One region of the Paenibacillus sp. FSL H7-0737 genome, then DNA from elsewhere that is predicted to be linked to it. Evidence: a T-box and tRNA genes for the amino acid it is inferred to sense, from the RefSeq annotation. Region 1 holds a T-box; the other holds one or more tRNA genes.
The links. The T-box of region 1 lies ahead of trpS (tryptophan--tRNA ligase). A T-box ahead of a tRNA ligase gene usually reads a tRNA of that ligase, here a tRNA-Trp.
Positions count from the first base shown of each region.

Region 1 (3,717 bases):
ATTTCTGTTGAGGCCACACTCGAAGTAATTGGAGGGAAATGGAAATGTGTAATTTTGTGTCATTTAACTCATGGCAAAAAGCGAACATCGGAACTAAAACAGTTAATGCCCGGAATTACTCAAAAAATGTTAACCCAGCAACTACGCGAACTTGAGGCCGATGGAATTATCAACCGGATCGTATACAATCAGGTTCCACCCAAAGTGGAATATGAGCTTAGTGAGTATGGTGATAGTTTAAGCGACATTTTAACTTCTCTATGTAATTGGGGAGAACAACATATCATTAAGCAGTATGGCGATAAATATGCTGTTTTAGAGGACAACATTTTAAATAAATAAATTTTACCCTATGAAAATAAGGACAGTTAAATCAGATTGATTTAACTGTCCTTAACTTAAATTACTCCGTCTCCTCCAATAGCAGTTGCTGTGAATGATATGGGGCCAAATAGATTTATAGGTAAGTTGCTATCATTTTGAATTACCAATTCATAATTGTGGACTCCAATATAAGGACCATCAACCCACTGAACATTTAATTGAATATCAGTAATTGTAGTAAAACGAAAAAAGGAGCTATAAATATCGACTCCTGCACGTCGGATTAAAACAAGAAATTGACTATCAGCAAGTGCAGTAAGACTAAAACTACCATTTAACTCGACTCTACTAGAGAAAGAAGCTGGGTTAGCTGGGCTAATATTTACTTGCGCTGTGGCAAGACCCACTCCAGCTCCAGGAATCCCTGCAACCGTTGTAACAGCATTAAACGGGTCTAAAGGGATTTTTGCCTGTGAACCATAACTTATATTTGTCGCCATTTATCATCACTCCATTCCAATTACAAGGTTATACATTATTATATTGTGAATCAACAATGATAGATTGGACTTAATTGCTGATGATAATATACATTTAAGTGATACTTTGCTAGATCATATAAACCTAGATGCTCTGTATCATCATCTAATTTCCAACCATTGACAAACTCACTTATCAGAATTACAATTACCAAAATATCATGAACAACGCAGACAAAGGGTAAGTAGACAATCGAACATGGACTTCAGAGAGCCGGTGGCTGCTGCGAACCGGTGTCCAGCGCTTGATCGAATGGCCTTTAGAGTTGCTCTTCCGAACCATCTTAGCTGATGTTGTAGGGAAAGCCGGGTTTCCCGCCGTTATCAAGGGACCTGTATCGAGATTGTCTCAGACCTTCTCCGTACCGGTAAGAGAAGATCGTAATACTAACGAAACCTGGTTGCGCGATCATTTAAGGTGGTACCACGACAACTTCGTCCTTATTGGATGAGGTTTTTTTGTCATTTAAAGGAGGTGATGGCCATGGATGATGGCTGGTGGTGGCGACTCAATATTAATCAGAAGCGACAAAACAGGAGGAATTCAAATGATAAAAGAACGTGTATTAACTGGAGATCGAGTGACCGGAAAGCTGCACCTTGGCCATTACGTGGGCAGTTTACAGAACCGAGTGACTCTACAGGAGCAATATGATACTTTTGTGTTTCTAGCAGATATTCAAGCCCTAACGACTCACTTTGATCGGCCTCAATACCTTGGTCAAAACTTGAATGAAATCACACTGGACTATTTATCGGCGGGTATAAATCCAGATAAAGCCACCCTATTTATTCAATCTATGGTTCCTGAGATCGCTGAGCTGACCGTCCTATTCTCCATGTTTGTTACTGTGAATTCTTTACGGCATAATCCCACGATTAAAGCCGAATCGAAAAATTCCAGCTTAGATGAATTGTATTATGGTTTTCTAGGTTATCCAGTTAGCCAGGCTGCGGATATAACCTTTTGTAAAGCGACGATTATTCCTGTAGGAGAAGACCAGCTTCCCCATCTGGAGTTGACCCGCAAAATCGTACGTAGATTCAACGAACTGTACAGCCCCATCCTTGTGGAGCCCAGAGCGCTCATCAGCGAGACGCCAAGACTAGTAGGAACAGACGGCAATGCTAAAATGAGTAAAAGCCTCGGCAATGCTATCGAGCTGGACTCTACGAAAGAAGAGATCACCTTCAAGATCCGTAAAGCCACAACCGATCCAGCCCGTGTTCATAAAAATGATCCTGGGCATCCAGATATTTGTCCCATTTATGCTTATCATCGTGCTGTTCGTTCGCATGGCGCCTCAGAAATTCACGATAGCTGCGAAAGTGGCAGTATAAGCTGTTCTGCCTGTAAGCAGCTTATCACGACAGCTCTAGACCAGCTAATTGAACCAATGCGTGAGCGTCGCTCCTATTATGCTGCCAGACCCAAGGTTGTTGAGGATATCTTATTATCCGGAACTAAGCGTGCCCGCGATATTGCTCAAGAAACGATGTCCGAAGTACGCGAGGCTATTGGCCTTAATTATTTTTCAAAATAAAACTGATCTCTAAGGGCAATAAAAAAACGCCGGACTCTCTATTGGAGAGAGCGCCGGCTGTTTTTGCTTCGCTTGCAGCTACAAGCGTCGATCCCTCCTTGAAGCTATACTCTGGACCAGGGGTTAGGACTTTATACTTGTCCGCTTCTATATAAAAATACTTTCTATAACGTAAATCCTTTCTTCAAAAAAAGGCCGTAACCCTCCCCCCAAGGGATCATTACGGCCTTATTTTCACTTATAGCACCCAATTCCCTTTACGGAATACCGGCTCAATCGTACCATCCGCCAATTCTCCGTCAATATCCAGCTCAGCTGAACCAATCATAAAATCGACATGCGTTAAGCTGACATTAGCACCTCGTGCGACAAGCTCTTCATTCGTAAGCTTTGTGCCGCCTTCAATATTGACAGGATAAGCACTTCCCAACGCGAAATGGCAGGAGGCATTCTCATCAATCCCTGTATTGTAGAAAATTCGGTTCAAGCGAGAGATTGGAGAATCATGCTGCACTAAAGCCACTTCTCCTAAATAGGATGCACCTTCATCGGTTGCCAGCAGCGAAGTCAAATGCTCACGTCCGGATTCAGCTTCATATGCTACTACTTTTCCATCTTTAAAAGTGAAGGAAAGGCCTTCTACCAAACGTCCGTTCAGATTCAATGGAAGTGTGCTTCTAACGGTACCATTCACACCTGTACGATGTGGCATGGAATAGATCTCTTCCGTTGGCATATTAGCCACGAAATACACGCCTTTATCATTCTCTCCGCCGCCTCCACGCCATAAATGTCCTTCTGGAAGCTCCACATGCAGATCCGTTCCCGGAGCGCGGTAATGCAGGCTTTTATAACGCTTAGCGTTCATTCTATCCTGACTTTCTTTCAATTGACCGATATGCTCTCTCCATGCGGCAACTGGATCCTCGCTACCTACACGATTCATCTGGAACACCGCTTCCCACATAGCCTCTACTCGCTCTTCCTCTGGAAGATCAGCAAACACCTTGTTCGCCCAAGCACGCGTTGGAGCCTTAACGAGAGACCAGCTAATTTTGCTATTACGAGTATATTTGGAGTAGTTTTTGCGAGCAACAGCTGCCGCTTTAACTGCTCTTGACACTTTGGAAGAATCAATACCATTGAACAATTCCGGATCTGGTACTTTAATATGTAAGATGGCGCCGTTCTCTTCCGCAAACTTCTCCATCATTTCTGCTTGCCACTGTGGATAGTAATCGAAGGAATCTTCTGGGGCTTTTTCGTAACGAATACGTGTAGTCGCTTCATCGTCCCAATCAACGATTACA
Region 1 is NZ_CP009279.1:2,846,187-2,849,903, reverse strand. It holds gene H70737_RS12230 (winged helix-turn-helix transcriptional regulator) at 1-342, shown strand, start outside; gene H70737_RS12225 (hypothetical protein) at 399-824, opposite strand; T-box leader at 1,026-1,309, shown strand; gene trpS (tryptophan--tRNA ligase) at 1,412-2,407, shown strand; gene H70737_RS12215 (aminopeptidase) at 2,646-3,717, opposite strand, start outside.

Region 2 (3,717 bases), 3.0 Mb from region 1:
GAACTTTTTGTCAGGATATAATTCAGCCGTTGCATTAAACATCTCTGTAATTTCTGATCCGCCAGAAATAATAACATCCCAGTCCTCAGCGGCGATATCGTTAAACGTAGGCTCCCATTTCGTTTTATCGACACCCATTTCTACAACTTTTGTTTCTGCACCCAGTTCATCCTTAACCTTTTGCAAACCGCTATTCGCAGAGTCAAAGAAAGATTTATCTCCAAGCGTTCCTGGAATCAGAAGTACTACTTTGAGTTTATCCCCTGAACCTGTTTCTCCACCTTCAGCTGCGTTAGATCCTGCATTCGCGGAAGATCCATTACTCGACGTATTATTTCCACAGGCTGTGACCATTACCATTACTACTAGTAACAACAAAGAAAGAACTTTCTTTTTCATTTTTCTATTCCCCCTATTTATAGTTGGTTAGTAATTTGAGAGGTTCTCCTTCTTAGTCCGTTGTATATTTCACGATTTAGATGGAAACTCTCATTTTTCATGTAACATTGTCAAAATTTTAATGATTTTAACGAATACACTCAAAAAAAGAGATAAAATTATAATTTTTACGAATAATCCGACTAATTCCCGAACGAGATGGCCAGTCAGGTTGCTAATCTTCGGATTTCTTGATACGATCATATCAAATATTAATGAAAATAATTATATGATTTCGGTCATATTTTTGTACGATTCGGCTAAAACATAATTATTGGAGGGTCATCATGGATCGTGTTCTATATATTGTAAATGCAGCACATGAGGTTAATACCTATATTCCACCACACCAGCATGAATGTTATGAACTAGTCTATTATTTAAACGGCTTAGGAACTACCAATGTAGGTTCGCGAAGTTATCATTTTCGTTCTTCTTCATTCGCGCTGATACCACCCAATCATAAACATGATGAGAATCATCGCGAGGATGCTACTATACTATTTGTAGGCTTCCATTCAAATCACCCAAATATGGAGAATTTGCAAGGCGTATATGAAGATGATAAAGACCATACTGTTCTACAGATCTTGCTTCGAATGAAAGCAGAGTTTACGCGCAAACAAGATGGATTCTCTGAACTATTGAACCTGCAAATGAGCGAAATCACTGTTCATCTGATACGGCTTCTTAGTGCCTCTGGGTTTCAATCACCAACGGAAGACAGAGTCCAATATGTTCTAAACTATATGAATGAGCATTACCGCCATAAGCTATCGGTCGCAACACTTTCAGAGATGTCTGGATACAGCTATGATCGTTTCCGCCATTTATTTAAAGAACGATTCGGTTCTTCACCTCTGCGCTATCTACTATTGAAACGTCTGGATTATGCAAAGTCTCTCTTGCAACATACCCAAATGCATATCTCTGAAGTATCAGCTGCTGCTGGGTTTGTGAATGACGCCCAATTCTGCAATATGTTTAAACGTGAAATTGGTCTCACCCCACGAGCATTCCGACTAAGCAGTCAATAAAACAAAACTCCACACAAAAAGGCCGTTGATTAGAGACGCCTCTAATTCAACGGCTTAAGAATAAAAAGCTCAAAGACAAAGAAAAAAGGTTTGTAAAGTTGCTTATACAAGCGACTTTACAAACCTTTTTGATATACCGGCGAGAGGACTCGAACCTCCACGGTTTCCCTCTCGATTTTGAGTCGAGCGCGTCTGCCATTCCGCCACGCCGGCACATATGAAATTAATGGAGGCGCCACCCAGATTTGAACTGGGGATAAAGCTTTTGCAGAGCTTTGCCTTACCACTTGGCTATGGCGCCATATGAAAACTTTGGAGCGGACGACGGGAATCGAACCCGCGACCCTCGCCTTGGCAAGGCGATGCTCTACCGCTGAGCCACGTCCGCATAAAATGGCTGGGGATATAGGATTTGAACCTATGCATGACGGAGTCAAAGTCCGTTGCCTTACCGCTTGGCTAATCCCCAATAACATTTTAAAATAAAAGGGGCGACTGATGGGTCTCGAACCCACGAATGCCGGAACCACAATCCGGTGCGTTAACCACTTCGCCACAATCGCCATATTAAACTAATATTGTTGCTGTTCTTCTTAAAGTAAATGGGGCGACCGATGGGACTTGAACCCACGAATGCCGGATCCACAAACCGGTGCGTTAACCCCTTCGCCACGACCGCCATATTAAACTTTAGAGAAAGACTTTAGATAAAGATTGGCAGGGGCAGCAGGAATTGAACCCACACCAACGGTTTTGGAGACCGTTGTTCTACCTTTAAACTATGCCCCTAAAAAAAATGGTGGGGGATGATGGATTCGAACCACCGAACACGTACGTGAGCAGATTTACAGTCTGATGCGTTTGGCCACTTCGCTAATCCCCCAAAGATGGTGCCGGCGAGAGGACTTGAACCCCCAACCTACTGATTACAAGTCAGTTGCTCTACCAATTGAGCTACACCGGCATATTAAGTTGTATACTATATGGTGGCTCGAGACGGATTCGAACCGCCGACACGAGGATTTTCAGTCCTCTGCTCTACCGACTGAGCTATCGAGCCAAGGTAAAAATGGCGGAACCGACGAGATTCGAACTCGCGATCTCCTGCGTGACAGGCAGGCATGTTAGGCCAACTACACCACGGTTCCAAAAGATATAATTTCTTAATGAAAATTGGTTGCGGGGGCAGGATTTGAACCTGCGGCCTTCGGGTTATGAGCCCGACGAGCTACCGGGCTGCTCCACCCCGCGTCGTTCTTAAATGAATATGGTGGAGGCTGAGGGGATCGAACCCCCGACCCTCTGCTTGTAAGGCAGATGCTCTCCCAGCTGAGCTAAGCCTCCATAAACAACAATTGTTATTGTACCAAAGTCCACTATGTAAAATCAAGTGAAAATTTGGTGACCCGTATGGGATTCGAACCCATGTTACCTCCGTGAAAGGGAGGTGTCTTAACCCCTTGACCAACGGGCCATACTAAGTAAAATTTGTGGCGGAGAGAGAGGGATTCGAACCCTCGAGACGCTTGTGGCGCCTACACGATTTCCAATCGTGCTCCTTCGGCCAAACTCGGACACCTCTCCATATGGCTCCCCGAACAGGACTCGAACCTGTGACAACTCGATTAACAGTCGAGTGCTCTACCAACTGAGCTATCAGGGAATATTCATACCAGGCTTGATGCCTGAAAACTGAATCCGAATTGAATTTGCGTCTTAAGTGTAGGATAAGCCCTCGACCGATTAGTATTGGTCAGCTCCATGCATTACTGCACTTCCACCTCCAACCTATCTACCTCGTCGTCTTCAAGGGGTCTTACTAATTGGGAAATCTCATCTTGAGGGGGGCTTCACGCTTAGATGCTTTCAGCGCTTATCCCGTCCGTACGTAGCTACCCAGCCATGCTTCTGGCGAAACAACTGGTGCACCAGCGGTACGTCCATCCCGGTCCTCTCGTACTAAGGACAGCTCCTCTCAAATTTCCTGCGCCCACGACAGATAGGGACCGAACTGTCTCACGACGTTCTGAACCCAGCTCGCGTACCGCTTTAATGGGCGAACAGCCCAACCCTTGGGACCTACTTCAGCCCCAGGATGCGATGAGCCGACATCGAGGTGCCAAACCTCCCCGTCGATGTGGACTCTTGGGGGAGATAAGCCTGTTATCCCCAGGGTAGCTTTTATCCGTTGAGCGATGGCCCTTCCATGCGGTACCACCGGATCACTAAGTCCGACTTTCGT
Region 2 is NZ_CP009279.1:5,825,684-5,829,400, forward strand. It holds gene H70737_RS25360 (BMP family ABC transporter substrate-binding protein) at 1-399, opposite strand, end outside; gene H70737_RS25365 (AraC family transcriptional regulator) at 726-1,475, shown strand; tRNA gene H70737_RS25370 (tRNA-Leu) at 1,610-1,688, opposite strand; tRNA gene H70737_RS25375 (tRNA-Cys) at 1,703-1,776, opposite strand; tRNA gene H70737_RS25380 (tRNA-Gly) at 1,789-1,863, opposite strand; tRNA gene H70737_RS25385 (tRNA-Gln) at 1,870-1,944, opposite strand; tRNA gene H70737_RS25390 (tRNA-His) at 1,966-2,038, opposite strand; tRNA gene H70737_RS25395 (tRNA-His) at 2,079-2,154, opposite strand; tRNA gene H70737_RS25400 (tRNA-Trp) at 2,191-2,264, opposite strand; tRNA gene H70737_RS25405 (tRNA-Tyr) at 2,273-2,358, opposite strand; tRNA gene H70737_RS25410 (tRNA-Thr) at 2,364-2,439, opposite strand; tRNA gene H70737_RS25415 (tRNA-Phe) at 2,460-2,535, opposite strand; tRNA gene H70737_RS25420 (tRNA-Asp) at 2,546-2,623, opposite strand; tRNA gene H70737_RS25425 (tRNA-Met) at 2,650-2,726, opposite strand; tRNA gene H70737_RS25430 (tRNA-Val) at 2,744-2,819, opposite strand; tRNA gene H70737_RS25435 (tRNA-Glu) at 2,875-2,949, opposite strand; tRNA gene H70737_RS25440 (tRNA-Ser) at 2,967-3,059, opposite strand; tRNA gene H70737_RS25445 (tRNA-Asn) at 3,063-3,138, opposite strand; rRNA gene H70737_RS25450 (23S ribosomal RNA) at 3,199-3,717, opposite strand, start outside.
Region 2: it has a tRNA-Trp gene. The T-box ahead of trpS (tryptophan--tRNA ligase) is inferred to sense a tRNA for this amino acid. The anticodon was not compared.